Regions from separate parts of the Rhizobium sp. WYCCWR 11152 genome, predicted to be linked through region 1. Evidence: riboswitches for the same ligand, from Rfam matches in the RefSeq annotation. Region 1 holds a riboswitch; each other region holds the start of a gene.

Region 1 (4,884 bases):
TGCAGGAGGTAGAGGAGGCCGGCAAGAATGCCGATCGCAACCGTGACGTAACCGTAGATGACGGGCACGGCCGGCAGGCTGATGACCGACACGCCGAAAACGAAGCCGGAGAAGCCGATGCCGCAAAGGAAGAATCCGGGGAAGTCCATCGGCCGCGGACTGCGTGGCTCGACGGTCGGCAGGAAACGCGTGACGAGGATGATGCCGAGCACGCCGATCGGGACGTTGATCCAGAAGATCCAATGCCAGGTGAGATAGGTGGTGAGGAAACCGCCGATCGGCGGCCCCATGATCGGGCCAATCAAAGCGGGAATGGTAAGCCAGGCCATGGCATCGACGAGTTCGTGGCGCGGCGTTCCCCGGACCAGCAGCAGGCGGCTGACCGGCGTCATCATCGAGCCGCCGGCGCCCTGGATCAGGCGCGAGACGACGAAGGCCGTGATCGAGTTGGAAAAGGCGCAGGCGATCGAGCCGATCATGAAAACAAAGATCGCCATGCGGAAGATGTTGCGCGCACCGAACCGATCGGACATCCAGCCGCTGATCGGGATGAAGATCGCCAGCGCCACGAGATAGCTGGTGACGGCGAGCTTCAGCGCGATCGGCGAGGTGCCGATATCGGCGGCGATTGCCGGCAGGCTGGTGGCGATCACGGTCGAATCCATCTGTTCCATGAACAGGGCGACCGCAAGGATCATGGGTGTGAGGCGGGGCACGGGCAACCGAGATGCTGCGATGGACTGTCACAGTCCATACGCTTTCGGTGGTGATAAGGCCATAGAAACTGTCGGTGAAGGGGCTTGCCTAGCCGCTTCAAACCGACGCGGGTGGATGACGAAACGGGATCGTACGTCTTGTTTCCTTTTGTCCTCCCAAGGGTTTGATGTAGGAACTGAGGCTGCGGCTTGCGCTCTCTTCTCCCCAGCGGGGAGAAGGTGGCCCGAAGGGTCGGATGAGGGGGCTGCACGGCTGCCCTTCATCATTGCCCTTCGCTTACGCTCAGCGCATTCGCGGCTTTGCCGCTCACCCCCTCAACCGCCTGCCGGCACCTTTTCCCCGCTGGGGAGAAGAGATTCGTGGCACCGCAGCGCTCCCTTTTGCCGGCGGAAGAGAGGGACAGGCGGCACCGCGCGGCCTCCGGCTTGACTGCGACATCGGGCCCAGCTTGCCGCCGCCGCGCTTTCCTGAAATAGATGCGTCGTCAGGTGCCCGCCGATAAGGCGGGAGAATCGGGAATCCGGTGCAAGACCGGAACGTGCCCAACGCTGTAAGGCCGACGCTTGCCGCTTCATCATGCCACTGGCCTTTTGCCGGGAAGGCTGCGGCAGACGGATGACGCCGAGTCAGAAGACCGGCCTGGCAAGATAGACCGATCCGCGCGGACAGCGGGGCGGTCGCGTTGTTGGGGATTTGACGATGCGACCCTTTGATGAGGATGCCCTTTCGGCGGCGTCCGGTTTTTCCTTGGCCGAACGCGAGGCCGTCTATCACGCGATCATGACGCGGCGCGACGTTCGCAGCCAGTTCCTGCCCGATCCCTTGCCTGATGATGTTGTGCAGCGGCTGCTGACGGCCGCTCACCACGCACCATCCGTCGGCTTCATGCAGCCGTGGAATTTCATTCTGGTGAAAAGTGCCGCTGTCCGGACGCGCATCCAGGACGCGTTTGCGAGGGCCAACGAGGAGGCGGCGCTGATGTTCGAAGGCGAGCGGCGGCAGGCCTACCGATCGCTCAAGCTCGAAGGCATCGTCGAGGCGCCGCTCGGCATATGCGTGACCTGCGATCCTACCCGCAGCGGCAGCGTGGTGCTGGGGCGCACCCACAATCCGAAGATGGATTCATACTCGACCGTCTGCGCCATCCAGAATCTCTGGCTTGCGGCACGGGCGGAAGGGGTCGGCATCGGCTGGGTCAGCATTTTTCGTGAAGGCGACCTGAAAACCATTCTCGGCATACCCGAGCATATCGAAGTGGTCGCCTGGCTCTGTGCCGGTTTCGTCGACCGGCTCTATGACGAGCCGGAACTCTCCGTCAAAGGCTGGCGGCAGCGGCTACCGCTCGAGGAACTCGTCTTTCATGATGGATGGGGACTGAACACCTAGAGCAGTGCGGTGGAGCATGGCCTCAATCGCATAGTCACGCCATTGACGGTCAAGGTGAGCAAACCGATGTCGGTATCGCCGACGCGGTGCGAGGCCGAGATATCTTGGAAGACCGGGTATGCCCGAAGCGGAAATCTTTGTCTGCATCCGTTACTCCGAAAGGCATTCTGCAGCCCCCTTGTGTATAGACATTGGCGCACGCTGTTAGCGAACGAACAGTAGGAGATGCTATGAACAGGAACCTTAAAGAGCTATCGTTTCAACAGGTTGATGTTTTTTCCTCGGAGCGAATGGGTGGAAATCCACTTGCGGTGGTAGTGGATGCGGACGATCTTGATACACCAACGATGGCCAAGTTTGCCAACTGGACCAATCTAAGCGAGACGACCTTCCTCCTAAAGCCGACGGTCCCGGATGCTGATTATCGCGTCAGAATTTTCACGCCGCATCAGGAGCTACCCTTTGCCGGACACCCGACTTTGGGTAGCTGCCACGCATGGCTGACCTTGGGCGGAAAGCCAAAGCAGCCAGTTGTTATCCAGGAATGCGAGGCGGGTTTGATCCGGATCAGAAGAGACGGCGATATCCTCTCATTTCTGGCTCCAGATTTGATCAAGACTGGACATATCGATAACGATCTAATGAAACGAGTTATGAGCGGTCTAAGTCTGTCATCTGAGATGATAGTCGATGCGAGTTGGGTAGACAACGGTCCCGGTTGGATGGCCTTGCTCCTGAAAAGCAGAGACGATGTCCTACGTGTCCGTCCGAACTACCAGAGTATTTCCGGACTAAGGGTAGGCCTGATTGCACCATGTTTGGGGGACGTCGATGGCGTGGATTTCGAGGTCCGCGCCTTCACCGCCGCTGGTTACGAAGACCCAGTCACTGGTAGCCTAAATGCGGGTTTGGCAAAATGGCTCATTTCCGCAAATCTCGCCCCGCCTTCATACATCGCTGCGCAAGGGACGGTCTTGGGCAGGTCAGGGCGGGTACATGTCCGGCTCGAATCTGAAGATATTTGGGTTGGCGGCAATGTCGTTACCTGCATAAACGGAAAAGCTATCCTCTAAGACAGTCATCGACCTGAGGCCGATGACTGCAATTGGCGCCAGAAGCAGTCATGGGCTCGACTTGAATGAGTTACCGATTTGGGCCGGTAGCCGGTCTGGACAGACGACGAGGGCGAAGAGGGCGCGGTCACGACCGTGACCTTCGAGGACCAGGGCGGGAAGACGCTGCTGAATCTCCACGAAGCCTATCCGTCCAAGGAGGCGCTTGAGGAAGCACTACAGGGCGGGGCGGCGGCATTGCCGGAGCAACTGGAACAGCTCGACGAACTGCTTTCCAGCATAGGCGAGTAGCGCGGGTCGGGAAACTCGCCTCGGGAAACGTCTGCTCTTGGGAAATGACTCCACCGGCCTTTCCGGCCGGAGCGGGGCGCTAACCGCTCAGACGCCGAGAAGCCTCAGGGGCTTTATGAGCGGCGGCCAATTGCGGTCCTCGGCCCTAGTTCGGAACGTGGCGACCATTCTCACTTCCCTAAAAGCTACGTCAGTCTCTTTAGATCGAAGGGAAGTAGTCATGGCCGGAAAGGACTTTCCATTCGCTGGGAGCAATCAGATTGTTCCGGGCGACCGATTCCATCGGTACGTGGGAAGGGGCCCGCCGATGGCTTAACTGCTGAGCGTCGTCACAGCAACCCTGCGGGGTGCAAATCAGGAAGACAGCGATCTTCGGACCTGACCTTTCATACCGCAACCTGCTCTCATTTTTGATCCTTTCACTTGGCAGCGCTTCGCGGTATAATTAGAGAGGGCTAAAATAGAAAGTGGGACGGCCGTCAAAACAGAAAACCTTCCGTCTCTGGGCCGGGGATCAACTATGGGGGTCGAAAATGCTTAGCGGCTTTAGCAGGGCCTGCGCGCTAATCCTTTTCTCAGGGAACGTCGCTTTCGCCCAATCGGATCAGATAGAGCCAAACGCTGGAATGTGGAAGACGTGGGTAATCACGTCGGGCAAAGACTTCCGAGTCTCGCCCCCACCGGATACTTCCGCAACCGAGTTGGAGCAGGTCCGCGAACTTGTCGCAAAGAACGATGCGCAGGTCGCCGCCAAGATCAGATTCTGGGACGCTGGCTCGCCCGGCTATCGATGGATCGACCTGGTCAACAACCGTCTTCTCGCAAACCAGACGATCCCCAATGCGCATCGCGTCTACACCTATTTGACGATGGCGGTCTACGACGCCACCATCGCGGCTTGGGAGTCGAAATACTTCTACAATCGCCCCCGCCCGAGCGAGGTGGATACGACACTGCCGACTGCGCTACCCACGCCTCGGAGTCCCGCTTATCCATCCGCACACGCGGCAGCCGCTGGAGCCGCCGCGACCGTTCTTGCCTATTTCTTTCCCGACGAGGCGTTGTCGTTCCAGGCGATGGCCGAAGAAGCCGCACAGTCGCGTGTCCTTGCCGGTGTCCAGTTCCCAAGCGATTCATCCGCCGGCCTGGAACTGGGGCGAAGCGTGGCAGAGCAAGTGATTGCGCGGGCAAAGGCCGACGGCTCCGATGCCGTCTGGACCGGCACCGTGCCGACCGGGCCGTGCATGTGGGTCGGAGACAAACCCGCCAATGCAACCATGCCAAACTGGAAGCCGATCCTGCTCGAGACAGCCGATGAATTCAGGCCACCGACTCCGCCCGACTGCAAGTCTGCGGCCGTGAAGGCCGAGACGGATGCAGTCCGCCAGTTTGAGCGAAAATTCCCCAACAGCTACAA
Region 2 (4,884 bases), on a different contig from region 1:
GTCGTGACGCAGGTCCGGCAACGACTACGCCTGCGGATGTCCCAGCGCTTTTTCCAGCACGCCAGGCGGCAGCTTCTGCGCGAGGGCATCGCCAAGCTTTGCCTCGAGGTCCCGCAATTTGCCGTCGAGGGAGGGAAGGCCCGCGGGGCCGAAGGCTTCGATGTAACGATCGGCTTCACCCTTTGCCAGGAATTCGACCAGGACGTTGTCCTCGACCCAGAGTTTGACGATCCGGAAGAGGCCGGTTTCCACCTGCTCGGCGCACCAGCCTTCGCGGGCGGCGGCAGTCTCGATCGACGCGGCGTCTACCGCGGCGCTGACCAGCACGTGGGCGGTGACCGGCTCGAAGGTCGCCGGGCGCTGGCGGATGCCGAGCGGTGCGTCCGGATCGAAGACCGCGGTTGCGGGCAGGATTTTGAGGAAGGAGCCTTGCGTATCGCCCGATACGACGAGCCAGGCGTCATGGGGAAAGGGCGGGGTCGGCGCCCGCAGCGCGGTCGCCTCCATGAGCTCCGCCAGCACCCGGGCGACGCGACCGGGATCGCGCACGCCGAACGACATGTGATGAATCATCGCGCGTCTCCTTCCATTGTTGCCGGCTGGCGGGCCTCGGTCCCGCGGGAACGCCGGCGTGCATCGTCGATCAGGGCCTGCACGGCCCATTGCGCGGCCTTCGCGGCTTCAGCGCCCGACAGGCTCCAGTTATCTTTCATGCTCTCCCATCCCGAAGCAGAGCAGAGCGCTGTCACAGCGGCGAGCAGATGCCGGGCATCTTCTGCGGGAATCGTCCCGGTGACATCGCGCAGCGCGATCGAAAACTTCTCGCGCCGCGCCTCGGCATGGGCGAGCCTCACCGCGCGACCATGAGGATTGTGCAGCATCGCTCTCACCAGCGGCTCGTCGCGGTCGAAGGCAGAAAAGAGCTCGGGAATATGCGCCACTACTTGCTCAGGCGAAGCCGGCAGCGCCGGCACGGCGATCAGCGCATTCACCCAGTGCCAGAACGCGGCGAGCAGTGTCTCCTTGTTGGCGAAATAGCGATAAAGCGTGCGCTGCGGCACGCCGGACTGGCGGGCGACGAGATCGAAGGTGACCTCGTCGCTACCGGCGCGCAACAGGGCGGCAAGACCTTCCATGATGCGGTCCTGCGTGATGGTCGCCAACTCTTCGCGGGCCGTGGGTCGAGGCGGTGTCACTTTATTCATGGCAGTATTAATGCCATAATGGCAGCATTGCTGTCAAACGTCTTCTGGCAACCGGCGGTTTGCGCGGTGAGACGGCATGAAGCGCATTTGTCGGTGAGGCGGCATGACACGCGGGAATAGTTATTGACGCCGGGCGGGCCGGCGACGTAACTGGGGCGACGGTTCCCTGAAGATGACTCCAAGGGGATTAATAGGGAACACGGTGAGGATGACCCAGTAGGGACCGAGACCGTGGCTGCCCCCGCAACTGTAAGCGGATTGTCGATCATCTCAGGAGTGGCCAGCGACTGGCCATCTCTGAAGGGCTCATGGCCCTGCCACTGCGAGATATCGCGGGAAGGAGGATGAAACGACGGATATCCGCAAGCCAGGAGACCTGCCGTCAATCACGATCCAATCAACCGGGCGGGGATGCCCGGACAAGGAACAGATATGATTGACCTGCTGAACCTTCGCCGAATTCCGGCATGCATCCGTCTCGATTGGGCCTCCTGCGGCTAGTGCACGCCTAAGCGTGCTTTCGGTCCGCGCATATGCGCGGAACGGCCGTGATTTTCCCTTCATCGAGGTTTTCCATGCGCCAGATTCTCGCCACCATGACATTTGCCTTCGGGCTCGCCGGCTTTGCGGCACCAAGCCTTGCCGCGACCCGATATCCCTTGACCATCACCAATTGCGGCCAGCAGGTGACCTTCGAAAAGGCGCCATCCAAAGTCGTTTCGATCGGTCAGGGCATGACCGAAGTGCTCTTCTCGCTCGGCCTTGCCGACAAGATCGCCGGAACGGCCGTCTGGGTCGGTCCCGTCCTGCCGCAATATGCCGAGGCCAACAGCAAGATAAAGCGGCTTGCCGACAACGACCCGAGCTTCGAATCCGTCGTCGGGCAGGAGCCCGACCTGGTGACGGCCGAGTTCGAATGGCATGTCGGCGCGCAGGGCTCGGTCGGCAAGCGGGAGCAATTCAAGGATCTCGGGATCAATACCTATCTCGCGCCGGCCGATTGCGTCGCCAAGGTCAACACTGATGGCGGCGACGGCGTGCGCAAGGAGCTGTTCACGATGGACCTGATCTACCGGGAAATCGCCGAGCTCTCGGAGATCTTCGACGTCAAGGAGCGCGGCGATGCGCTGATTTCCAAGCTGAAGAAGCGCGAGTCGGATGCCGTCGCCTCGATATCAGGCGCGTCGGGCAAGAACCTGCCCGTCGTCTTCTGGTTCTCCAGCAAGGAGGTCAATGGCGACGCCTTCATCGCCGGCAAGAACAGCGCGCCCGCCTATATTCTGAAGACGATCGGTGCGAAGAACGTCGTCACCACGGAAGAGGAATGGCCGCTGGTCGGTTGGGAAACCATCGCCCAGGCTAACCCTGCCGTCATCGTGCTCGCGACCATGGACCGCCGCCGTTACGCCGCTGACGATCCCAAGGTCAAGGTCGATTTCCTCGAGAACGATCCTGTGACCAAGGAGCTGGACGCGGTCAAAAACAAGCACTTCGTGATGATGGACGCGCAGTCGATGAACCCGACGATCCGCACGATCGACGGTATCGAGACATTGGCGAACGGCATCAAGTCCTTCGGCCTGGCGCAGTGAAGGCAGTGTCGGTCAGGCAACAGGGATGGTGGGCGCTTGCCGCGCTCACCACGGCGGCACTTCTCCTGCTCGGGCTGATGGTCAGTCTTGCCGTTTCGATCGGCGAGATCGCGATCCCGCTTGCGACGACGGCGGAGGCGATTTCGAACCGTCTGTTCGGAACGGATTTCGAGCTCAGCCGCATCCACCAGGGCATCGTCTGGGATTATCGTCTGAGCCGCGCGCTCGTCGCGGCCAGCGCCGGCGCGTCGCTCTCGCTTTCGGGCGCGATCCTGCAGGCGCTGCTGCGCAATCCGCTGGCCGAACCCTACGTGCTCGGCATCTCCGCCGGTGCCTCGACGGGGGCCGTCTGCGTGATGATCCTCGGTTTCGGCTACGGTGTTCTCGGCCTGTCGAGCGGCGCCTTCATCGGTGCGGTCATTGCCTTTTTGCTGGTCGGCATCCTGGCGACGGGTGCGGGGGGAACCGGTGAGCGCATCATCCTGTGCGGCGTCGCCGGTTCGCAGCTCTTCAATGCACTAACCTCCTACATCGTGACGACATCGGCGAATGCCGAGCAGGCGCGCGGCATCCTGTTCTGGCTGCTGGGTTCGCTCAGCGGCGTGCGCTGGCCCGATGTCTATCTGTCGGTGCCAATCGCGCTTGCCGGCTTCGTCATCTGCATGGCCCATGTGCGGGCGCTCGACGCCTTCGCCTTCGGCACGGATGCCGCCGCCTCGCTCGGCATTGCCGTACGCCGCGTCCAGATCGTGCTGTTCGCCATGACGGCGGCGATGACGGCAAGCGTCGTCAGCATGGTGGGTTCGATCGGCTTCGTCGGCCTCGTCATCCCCCATGCCGCCCGCTTCCTCGTCGGGCCGGCGCATAGGCGGCTGCTGCCGGCAACGGCGCTCGGCGGCGCGATCTACATGGTCGGCGCCGATATTATTTCGCGCATCATCATCCCGCAGCAGATCCTGCCGATCGGGGTCGTCACCGCGCTCTTCGGCGCACCGGCCTTCGCCGTCATCCTCTATCGTGTGCGGGGGAAGGCATGAGCATCAGCATCGACGAGGTGAGCTTTGCCGCCGGTAATATCGTCATCGTCAACGGCGTCAGCCTGACGGTGGAAAAGGGCAAGGTGCTCGGTCTGCTCGGGCCGAACGGTTCCGGCAAGTCGAGCCTTCTCAGATTGATCTGCCGGCTGCGCAGGGTTCGCAGCGGCATCATCCGGCTGGGTGACGACGACATTTCCTCGCTGCCGCGCGCAGCCCTTGCGCGTCGCGTCGCCTTCGTCGAGCAGCAGTCGACGACCGATACGCAATTGACCGTGCGCGACGTGGTGCGGCTCGGCCGCACGCCGCATCGCGGGCTGTTGTCGTCCTGGGGTGCCGGAGACGACGCCGCCGTCGACGAGGCCCTGTCGCGGGTGGGTATGCAGGAGAGGGCGGGCCAGCTCTGGCAGACGCTGTCGGGCGGCGAGCGCCAGCGCGTCCATATTGCCAGATCGCTGGCGCAGGCGCCGAGCGAACTGCTGCTCGACGAGCCGACCAACCATCTCGATATCCAGCATCAGCTCGACATTCTCTCGCTGATTTCGAAGCTCGGCATCACCTGCATCGTCGCGCTGCACGACCTCAATCTGGCGGCGATGTTCTGCGACAGGCTGGCGGTGCTTCAGAAAGGCGAGATCGTCGCCTCCGGCGCGCCGGAGGAGGTGCTGACCGAGGATATGATCGGCCGGGTCTTCGGCGTTCGCGCCCATGTCCAGAAATCGGCCGTGCATGGCCGGCATCATATCCAATACGTCATGGATTGACGGATGGCCGGGAATTTCGATCTCAAGGAGGGGATCCGGGATTGTTGGTCGAGACGGTCGGAGACCTTCGACCTCGCTTTCGGCCACAGGATCGCCAGCGGTCACAAGGCCGGCGCTGTCTCTTCATGCATGCCGTCCTGCCAAAACCGCTGGGCATTTTCCGGCGACATGCATGAGTACAAAGATCTAAAGCGGCGGAAACCGCATTGCTTCCCGCAGCAACTTAATAGCCTCTGAGATCGAAGGCCCTCTGATCGGCGGCGGCTCTGCGCGTTCACAGAACTCTCGC
Region 3 (4,884 bases), 160 kb from region 1:
CACCACGGCAGCAGAAACCAGCCGCCACTCCTCAACCCCGATCAGTCCACGCCCCGGCCACCAGATACCGGCTTTCATCAAAGGTGCCGCCGGTGCCGGCTTCTCCGTGCCCGACAGCATCGCCCCGGCATAATCGAGAAAGGCCCGCGCATTGGCATCGCCGCCCTCGATCAGATAGGCCCAGAGCGCGTTGAGATCGTCGAGATCGATATTGGAGAAAGGAACCAGCCCGGCATCCGGCCTGGCATCGCCCGGCAGCACCGCAATCAGTGCCCCGGCGCGGGACGCTGCCGCATGCAGCGCTTCCAGCGCATAATGGAAATAGCTGGCGCCGCCGAGCGCCCGCACGACAATCAACTTGGCATGCCGCGCGGTGCGCTCGACATAGGTGTCGATAGACATCGGATGCTTCAGGCTCATCAGGCTGGCGAGCCGCAGCGAATGCGCCGCCCCACGGTCGCGATGGGCGGCGGCGATCGCGGCAAGCTCGCTGTCGGCCGCCGACAGGAACAGGATGTCGCCCGGCGTCTGCCCGAGGTCGATTGCCTCCTCGCCGTCGCTGATCGTTCCCTGTTGAGCCAGAAGCAGATGCATCGGGTTACGCCAGCGCTTCGATCGCCGCCCTCACCGCGTCCTGATCCATTTCGTGCAGGCCGATGACGACAAGGCGCGTGGCGCGCTTTTCGCTCGCGCCCCAGGCGCGGTCGAAATAATGGTCGATGCGGCTGCCGACGGCCTGGATCTGGAGGCGCATCGGCTTGCCCGAGACATCGACGAAACCCTTGAGGCGCAGCACGTCATGGGCGACAATGATGCCCTTAAGCGCTTCGACGAAGCCAGCGGGATCGGCAATGGGTCCGAGCTCGACGACGAAGCTGTCGAATTCATCATGGTCATGCGGCGCACCGTCCTCATGCTCCAGCTCGTGATGCGACTTGCGATTGGCGACATCGTCCTCCGTGCCGATGCCGAGGCCGAGCAGGATGCCGGCCGACACCTCGCCGTTCTTCGCTTCGATCATCACGGGCTTGCGCACCGTGCGGGAGGCGACCTCGTCGCGCACCCTGATAAGGCCGGCAGCGTCGATCAGGTCTGTCTTGTTGAGCACGATGAGATCGGCGCAGGTAAGCTGGTCCTCGAACAGCTCCTCGATCGGGCTTTCGTGATCGAGCGACTCGTCCTCGGCGCGGCGCGCATCGACAGCATCATGGTCATCGGCAAAACGCCCTGCGGCAACGGCGGCGCTATCCACCACCGTGATGACGCCGTCGACAGTCACCTGCGTGCGGATATCAGGCCAGTTGAAGGCGGCGACCAGCGGCTGCGGCAGAGCAAGGCCCGAGGTCTCGATGACGATATGGTCGGGACGCTGTTCGCGCTCGAGCAGCTTCGTCATCGTCGGGATGAAGTCATCGGCGACGGTGCAGCAGATGCAGCCATTGGTGAGCTCGATGATGTCATCCTCGGTGCAATTTTCCGCACCGCAGCCCTTAAGCACGTCGCCGTCGACGCCGAGATCGCCGAATTCGTTGATGATCAACGCAATCTTCTTGCCGCCGGCATTGGTGAGCAGATTGCGGATCATCGTCGTTTTGCCGGCGCCGAGGAAGCCGGTGATGACGGTTGCGGGAATCTTCTGCTGGTTCATAGACTTAACCCTTCATTTTCAGCGGCAGGCCTGCCGCGATGAAATAAACTTCGGCGGCCTTCGCCGCGATCGATTGGTGCAGCCGGCCGGCATGATCGCGAAAATCCCGCGCCATGCGATTGTCCGGCACGATGCCGAGACCGACCTCGTTGGAAACGAAAACAAGCCACGCCTTCGCGGCGGGCAGGAAATCGGCAAGGGCTGCAAATTCCGCCGCCATATTCCGCTCCTCCATCATCAGATTGGTGACCCAGAGCGTCAGGCAATCGACCAGCACGATGCCCCCTTCGCCGTCTATGGCGGCGAGTTTACCGACGAGATCGAGCGGCTCTTCATGCGTTGTCCAGGACGGACCCCGATCGGCCTTGTGTTGGGTGATGCGCGCCTGCATCTCCTCGTCCCATGCCCGGCCGGTCGCGACATAGTGACGGTCGAGGCCGGTCGCTGTGACGAGGGATTCGGCGAAACGGGATTTGCCGGAACGTGCGCCGCCGAGGATGAAGGTGGCGGTCATACTCAAAAGCCCCTCAGGGAGAGTGCGTAGCCGTGGCTTGTTCCGAGTGCACCTTTCTCGGCTACTGAGAGTGTGACACCCCCCTCTGTCCTGCCGGACATCTCCCCCACAAGGGGGGAGATTGAATCGCCGAGAGCTTTTCTCCAAACAATTGATGTAACACGACGGTCGTGCGGCTTGCCGACCTCCCTCCTTGTGGGGGAGATGTCCGGCAGGACAGAGGGGGGTACCCAGCATTCGACATAAGCGGCCGAAAACACTCCTCTTGCAGCGCTGCTTGGAGGCGTGGCATGCGCCGCACCAGGCCGCGCCGAATTCAATCGTTCAGCCAAGACAACCTCCGTGCTGGCAACGGGCATATTGCCCAGGTGTGGGCTTCTCGCCCGGCACGCATGGCAGGTCTCCTGGCTCGCGGTTATCGGCCGCGATCGGGGCAGACCGGAAACCGGTCGCCCTGATCGTGCCAGCGGATCATCCTCGCCTTCCCGGCTGCATCAGTGAAAAGGTGGACGATTCGTAGACTTGAGAGGCGTCCGACCCCGGTTGATCACCATGCATATCCAGTGGCTTTTCCGGCATGTCACCCATCCCGCCCGCTTGCATTATTGCAAGCCGCCGGCCGGAAGGGCCTGATGCCGGATGGAAGACCCTGACCGCTCTACAGTCGCGGGGTCGGCTGTGATGAAGGCGCCCGGCTTGGGTCCGCCCCGTCACATTCCCTTTTCATCCGGAAGGGCGCAACACCGATCCGGAACCATCCGTTATGTCAGGATGGTCAGTCGACCATCCGTTATCGGGATGGTTAGGCAAGCGCAGGGATGAAGTCAACCGGCCTTGGCGGCCGCCCGATCGCCAGCCACGCGACGCACTTACCCAAGCACGACTTACTCTACCTTAAATATCGTCATTTATCAGAGGCTTACGTCATAAAAAATTTATTCCATCCGCCGGCTTTTCGCCGCAATTGCGTCGCAAGCGGACTGCGCGACCATCTCCGCCCTTGACCGGGCCTCTCCCCGCCTAGTTGTCTAGCCATGCTTATGAAATTGGATCGGCGCCGTTTCCGCGCGCTGCGTGTTTTCTTCGATCCGGGACGCCTGCGGGCGCTGGCCCGCCGTAGCGAGGTCGGCCTGTCGCTTGCGGGCGCCGTCGTCGGCGTCATCTCCGGTCTCGCCGTCACCGGCATGAGCTACGTCTCCAACGAGCTGCATCAGCTGGTCTTCGGCATCGCCGACAGCGAAAGGTTGAGCTCGTCCGAGATCGAAAACAAGCTGCTGCTGCTCACCGCCCCCGTCATCGGCGGCGCCCTGCTCGGCCTGCTGCTTTTCGTGCTGGCGAAACGGCGCAAGAAACCGATGGTCGACCCGATCGAGGCCAATGCGCTGCATGGCGGTCGCCTGTCCCTGACCGACAGCATCATCGTTGCCGTGCAGAACCTGATCTCCAACGGTTTCGGCGCCTCCGTCGGCCTGGAGGCCGGCTATACCCAGCTTGCCGCCGGACTCGCCTCGAAATTCGGCCTGAAGCTGCAGCTTCGCCGCTCGGACTTGCGCACCCTCGTTGGCTGCGGCGCGGCAGGCGCCATCGCCGCCGCCTTCAACGCGCCGCTGACCGGCGCCTTCTATGCTTTCGAGCTGATCATCGGCACCTATACCATCGTCTCGCTGACGCCTGTCGTCGTCTCCGCCCTCGTCTCCACCCTGATCGCAAGGCTGCTTGCCGGCAGCGATTTCACCATCGATATCGGCAGCTTCGGTTCAGTCGTGCCGGCCGATTATATCCCGGCGCTGCTGCTCGGTGCTTTCTGCGCCGGTGTCGGCATCCTGATCATGCAGGGCGTCGCCTTTGTCGAGGAGCTGGCGCGCAAGAGCTCGATCGCCCCACCCTTCCGCCCGGCGCTCGGCGGCATCATCGTCGGGCTGTTGGCGATGATCTCGCCGCAGGTGCTCTCGGCCGGCCATGGCGCGCTGCATCTCAACCTTTCTCATGAGGTGGCGATCCCGACGCTGATCGGCCTCTTCCTCTTGAAATCCTTCGCCTCGGCGATCTCGATCGGCTCCGGCTTCAGGGGCGGACTGTTCTTCGCCTCGCTATTCATGGGCGCCCTGCTCGGCAAGCTCTTCGCCTATTGCGGCCCCTATTTCGCCGATGCGACGCTGACGCCCGTCATCTATGCCGTGGTCGGCATGAGTTCGCTTGCCGTCGCCGTCATCGGCGGGCCGCTGACCATGACGTTCCTGGCGCTCGAAATCACCGGCGATTTTCCGATCACGGCACTGGTGCTCGCTGCCGTCATCACCTCCTCGCTCGTCGTGCGTTCGACCTTCGGCTACTCCTTCGCCACATGGCGGTTCCATCTGCGCGGAGAAAGCATCCGCAGCGCCCATGACGTCGGCTGGATCCGCAACCTGACGGTCGACAAGCTGATGCGCGCCGACGTCAAGACGGCAAGGGCGGGCATCTCTCTGGAGGAATTCAAGCAGGCCTTCCCGATCGGCTCGACCCAGCGCGTCATCCTCGTCGAGGAGAGCGACAAATATGCAGGCCTCGTGCTGGTGCCGGAGATCTACGCGAACCCGACCGACGCTCAGGACGAGGGCAAGACGCTTGCCGATTTTATCCACTACCGCAACGATTTCCTGCAGCCGCAGATGAATGCCAGGCAGGCGGCGGCGATCTTCGACAAGAGCGAAAGCGAAGCGCTCGCCGTCGTCAACAACCT
Region 4 (4,884 bases), on a different contig from region 1:
GCCGAAAGCACGACAAGTCCGATCGCTCCAAGCCCGCTAACGGCAATAAGAAACAGAATTCTTCCCGAAGCGATCCAGGATTGCTGAAACGTGTTGGAGCTGGAAGGAAGAACGATGTGCAAGCGTAGACCCCTGAACACCACGACGCGGGCGCATTCGTCGACGCTAACAAAGAAGCGTTCACGTAGAATTAAAAGCTGTGAGCCACTATGGCGCGAGATCGACTATGCCCTAAGGAGCTCCCGACGATGTTGCGCATATCCATTCAGACTATAGTGCGCGGAGCGCTGATGGCGGGCGGGATCGGCATCCTTTTGGCGGTCTCGCCGCTCGAGGTGGCTGCGCAAGATCGCACGCCGATGAGAATTGCCGTCGAAGGTGCGTTTCCGCCCTTCAACTATCTCGATGCAAATAACAAGCTTCAGGGCTTCGATATCGATATTGCCAATGCGCTGTGCGAGGTCGGCAAGTTCGAATGCCAATTCATCATCGAGAAGTGGGACGACATCATTCCCAATCTCGTTGCCGACAAATATGACGCGATCATCTCATCCATGTCGATGAGCCTCGAGCGGCGTCAAAAGGTTGCCTTCACTGAAAAATACTACAACAGCCCGTCGGTGTTCATCGTTCGCAAGGACTCGTCGATCAACGACATCAGCCCCGCCGCCCTCAGAGACAAAAAACTTGGGGTGACATCGTCGACAGCCCAGGAATCCTTTGCCAACCATCTCTATCCGGAGATGAAAAAGACGATTTTTCGGTCTTCGCCCGAATTGTACAAGGGTCTGGCGGATGGCAACGTCGACATTATCCTCGAGGATAAACTCGCCATCTATGACTGGATTGCCAACACCAAGGCAGGAAGTTGCTGCGAGTTCAAAGGGCCGGATCTGGTCGACGTCACATACTTCGGTGAGGGTGCCGGTATCGCGCTGCGCCTGGATGACAAGGAGCGTCTGACGCGCCTGAACGAAGCGCTGAAGAGCATCAAGGCGGACGGAACCTACGATATGATCAACGCAAAATATTTCCCGTTCAGCATCCAGTAGTTCGCCGGTCAATTTTCGAGAATACGGGATGGCCGGGTTTTCGCCCGGCCATCCCTATCAAGTCCTGTCTTACGCAATCCCGGACGCAAAACCGCTGCGCACTTTTGCTGGAATTGCTCTAGGTCGCATCGCTATGCGGCTTTCGCCACGTCTCCGTGCGGATCGAGGACATATTTCGTCGCCGCTCCCTGGTCGAAGCTTTCATATCCATTGGCGGCATCGTCGAGCGGGATGACTTTGGCGTTGACGATATCGGCAATTGGCAGTCGGTCGTGGAGGATCGCCTGCATGAGCTGACGATTATATTTGATCACCGGAGTCTGGCCGGTGTGGAAGGACTGTGCCTTGGCCCATCCGAGGCCGAAACGAAGCGAAAGATTGCCGTGTTTGGCGGCGTTGTCGACGGCGCCCGGATCCTCGGTAACGTAGAGGCCGGGAATACCGATCGAACCCGCGGCACGGGTAATTTCCATCATCTGATTGAGCACGATCGCCGGCTGCTCCCCGCCCGAGTGGCCGCGTGCCTCGAAGCCGACCGCATCGATGGCGCTGTCCACTTCGTTGGTGCCGACGACCTGCGCGATCATGTCGCCAAGACGGTCGCTCTTCGACAGGTCGATCGGTTCGAAACCGACTTTCGCCGCATGCGCCAGGCGGTCCTTGTTGAAATCACCGATCATCACGACAGCAGCGCCGAGAATGCGAGCCGAAGCCGCAGCGGCAAGGCCGACCGGGCCGGCGCCAGCGACATAGACGGTCGAGCCGACCCCAACGCCTGCACGCACCGCGCCATGGAAGCCGGTGGGCAGAATGTCGGAGAGCATGGTGAGATCCCGGATCTTCGCCATTGCCTTGTCCCGATCGGGGATTTTCAGCAGGTTGAAATCTGCATAGGGAATGGTGACGTAGCGCGCCTGTCCGCCGATCCAGCCGCCCATGTCGACATAACCGTAAGCACCGCCGGCGCGGGCCGGGTTTACCGTCAGGCAGACGCCGGTATCCTGAGACTTGCAGCAGCGGCAACGGCCGCAGGCGACATTGAAAGGCACCGAGACGATATCGCCGATTTCGAGCATCTCGACATCGATGCCTTTCTCGATGATCTCGCCGGTGATTTCATGACCGAGGACCAGGCCCGGCATCGCCGTCGTTCGGCCGCGGACCATGTGCTGATCGGAGCCGCAGATATTGGTCGAGATCACCTTCAGGATGACGCCGTGTTCGATGCGGCGGCCGTCGGGCGCTTCCAGCTTCGGATCGTCGATGTCGCGGACTTCGACCTTGCCCGGCCGGAGATAAACGACGCCTCTATTTTTGCTCATGGATTCCTCCCACTTGTTTGAATGCCTCGATCTGCAACCGATGCAGTCGATGGCAACCTTCCCTCCGGCCTGCCTCCTCTGCAGTCCGGTGTCCACAACACGAGGATACCGCCGCACCGGGCGATATTCGAATTTTCAAAACGGACAGATTGGATGGAGAAGAGGAGTGAACGCCACGGCTTTCGCCTGTCGTTCCGCTCGTGATCGTCTGCCTGCAATCCGTCGATTTGCTCTGCCAAGAGCTGGTTTCCAGCTCCAGAATCTCCTTCCGATCCATCTCGATATCTTTCCGGATGTCTATCCGGCGATTTCCTTGAGGATTTCAGTTCTTCTACCGCTGCGGGGGGAGCGTCGGCGGGTCAGGCCGGCTTCCCAATGTCCATTTCGCCAGTTTGCGAGATAGCGCCTTGAACGCCACAAACAAACCATGCCTGACGGAAAACAGCGATCAAGAAAACGACATGGGTGCAACTCAAAGACGACAGTTGGCAAAGTCGCCATAGCTCGCTGCGCAGGGGGAATAATTGATCCCGCGAATACGGCGGTTTTCCGGATCGTCTGGGAAGATTGATCGCCGCCTAAAGGCTTTAGGCGCGATGCGGTCGCCGGCTGCGGCTGACGTCGATGGCCGTGTGCCAGAGCACGGCGCCGAGGATGATCGCGCCGCCGAAAAAGGTAGCGACGGGCGGTTGCTCGGCAAACAACAGCCAGACCCAGAACGGCGTGAGTATGATTTCCATCGTGCCGATCAGCGCGGCTTCAGCCGGCGGCATCCGCTTCGCCCCGGCAAGGAAGAGCACCAGCGCCAGGGAGAAATTGGTCGCGCCGAAGGCGGCAAGAACGATCCAATTGTGCAGGTCGAGCGAGCCGACCGAACCGAACGGGGCAAAGATGGCCAGCGTCAGGAAGGCGCTGACGACGGTCGGCGGCAGGCTCGGCACGCCGGGATTGATGCGCGGAATGATGATGACCAGCGCGAAGGACGCCGTCATGCCGAGCGCCAGCAGATCGCCCACGCCGGTCCCTCCGCCGATCGACGAGGCGACGATGACGGCGACGCCGAGGAGCGAGATGCCGCCGGCAATCAGCGTCCGCCTGGAGACCCTCTCCCTGAGGATGACCCAGCCGAGCATGGCCGCGATGAAGGGCGCGGTCGCATAGATCATCGTCACATTGGCGACGGTGGTCATATAGAGCGCCCCGATGAAGCATACCTGACTGAAAGTCTGGCATGCGATCATCGCAAGACCGGACGGATGGAAGACGGATCGCCATTGCTGCCGTGAAATGCCCCCTTCGAGGAAAAGGCAGGGGATCAGCAGGAACAGGCCACCGAACAACGATCGCCAGGCGATCGCCGTCCACACATCGGTCGTCAGGAGTCGCGAATAGACGCCGCTCGCGCTCCAGGCAAGTGTCGCGGCAACGATGAGAAGCACACCCTTCTCGTGCTCGCTGCCTGCGAGGCGTCTGGCCGGATTTTCAATTGTCACGCAGATATTCTCAAAGAAGGAAGTCGAACGCGGCTCATTTGTGCGTCAAGAATTGACATCAGACAAACGAATAGTAGAGATAGCTGTCATCGATTTTTTAAATGGCTGTCTCATGCACGAACCGATTGAGAGCGACCTGCTCAGAACTTTCCTGGTCGTTGCCGAGACGTCGAATTTCTCCGCAGCCGCCCAGCGCATCGGGCGGACGCAATCGGCCGTCAGCAGCCAGATCAAGAGGCTCGAAGAGACGATCGGCGAAACCCTGTTCGATCGGGGCGCCCGCGGCGTGCTGCTCACGCGCCCGGGCCTGCAACTCGTACCCTATGCCCGCCGGATCATCGATCTGTTGAGCGAGGCCGCCGCGACGATCCGCAGCAAGCCGCTGGACGGACCGGTGCGCATCGGAATTCCCGAGGAATACAGCCAGACGGTGCTGCCGGCAGCCCTTGCGGCTTTCGCTGTACGCCACCCGGCCGTCGAGGTCACCGTGTCCTGCGACTACACAGTCCGCAACCTCGCCGCCCTCGAGCGGGATGAGCTCGATCTGGCCGTCGTTTTCGACTGGAGCGATGAGACGAAAGGCGAGGTCATCTGCATTGATCCCACAGTCTGGGTCACATCGATGGTCCATCGGCTGCACGACATCGATCCCCTGCCGATTGCGACCTATCGCAACTCCACCTGGTCACGCGATTTTGCGCTCCGGTCGCTGGAGCAAATCGGCCGCAACTATCGGATCGCCTTCATCGCCGATACCGGCTCGGGGCTGAAGAATGCCGTCACCGCAGGCCTTGCCGTCACCACGCTTTCCCGCAGCAGCATTCCGCCCGGCTGCCGGGAACTCACCGCTGAAGACGGTTTCCCGCCGGTTGATTCCTCCAAAGTCGTGCTCCGCCGGAGCACTTACCGTTCCAGCGAGGCCGTTCGGGAACTTGCCGAAATGATACGGGACGCGTTCCAGCCTATGCCCGCATCTCCGATGGCGTGACGCGGCGGCGCAGGCGACGCCGGGTTTCG

What was found. A riboswitch is a leader RNA that binds a small molecule or an ion and turns the genes downstream of it on or off. The one in region 1 is predicted to bind cobalamin.
Region 2: linked by a shared signal. The riboswitch ahead of G9X67_RS04980 (ABC transporter substrate-binding protein) and the one ahead of bluB (5,6-dimethylbenzimidazole synthase) in region 1 are both predicted to bind cobalamin.
Region 3: linked by a shared signal. The riboswitch ahead of cobU (bifunctional adenosylcobinamide kinase/adenosylcobinamide-phosphate guanylyltransferase) and the one ahead of bluB (5,6-dimethylbenzimidazole synthase) in region 1 are both predicted to bind cobalamin.
Region 4: linked by a shared signal. The riboswitch ahead of fdhA (formaldehyde dehydrogenase, glutathione-independent) and the one ahead of bluB (5,6-dimethylbenzimidazole synthase) in region 1 are both predicted to bind cobalamin.

Annotation. Positions count from the first base shown of each region.
Region 1 is NZ_JABFCP010000008.1:286,657-291,540, forward strand. It holds gene G9X67_RS11260 (MFS transporter) at 1-698, opposite strand, end outside; cobalamin riboswitch at 1,187-1,375, shown strand; gene bluB (5,6-dimethylbenzimidazole synthase) at 1,417-2,103, shown strand; gene G9X67_RS11270 (PhzF family phenazine biosynthesis protein) at 2,334-3,176, shown strand; partial or broken gene G9X67_RS11275 (SRPBCC domain-containing protein) at 3,270-3,467, shown strand; gene G9X67_RS11280 (phosphatase PAP2 family protein) at 4,169-4,884, shown strand, end outside.
Region 2 is NZ_JABFCP010000004.1:61,910-66,793, reverse strand. It holds gene G9X67_RS04990 (hypothetical protein) at 25-573, opposite strand; gene G9X67_RS04985 (TetR/AcrR family transcriptional regulator) at 570-1,136, opposite strand; cobalamin riboswitch at 1,348-1,604, shown strand; gene G9X67_RS04980 (ABC transporter substrate-binding protein) at 1,781-2,797, shown strand; gene G9X67_RS04975 (iron ABC transporter permease) at 2,794-3,834, shown strand; gene G9X67_RS04970 (ABC transporter ATP-binding protein) at 3,831-4,595, shown strand; gene G9X67_RS04965 (HIT family protein) at 4,782-4,884, opposite strand, start outside.
Region 3 is NZ_JABFCP010000008.1:125,872-130,755, reverse strand. It holds gene cobN (cobaltochelatase subunit CobN) at 1-594, opposite strand, end outside; gene cobW (cobalamin biosynthesis protein CobW) at 599-1,648, opposite strand; gene cobU (bifunctional adenosylcobinamide kinase/adenosylcobinamide-phosphate guanylyltransferase) at 1,653-2,162, opposite strand; cobalamin riboswitch at 2,539-2,936, opposite strand; gene G9X67_RS10475 (chloride channel protein) at 3,197-4,884, shown strand, end outside.
Region 4 is NZ_JABFCP010000012.1:231,304-236,187, reverse strand. It holds gene G9X67_RS26555 (EAL domain-containing protein) at 1-143, opposite strand, end outside; gene G9X67_RS26550 (transporter substrate-binding domain-containing protein) at 249-1,052, shown strand; gene fdhA (formaldehyde dehydrogenase, glutathione-independent) at 1,184-2,374, opposite strand; cobalamin riboswitch at 2,596-2,799, opposite strand; gene G9X67_RS35445 (EamA family transporter) at 2,962-3,867, opposite strand; gene G9X67_RS26535 (LysR substrate-binding domain-containing protein) at 3,980-4,855, shown strand; gene G9X67_RS26530 (GlxA family transcriptional regulator) at 4,830-4,884, opposite strand, start outside.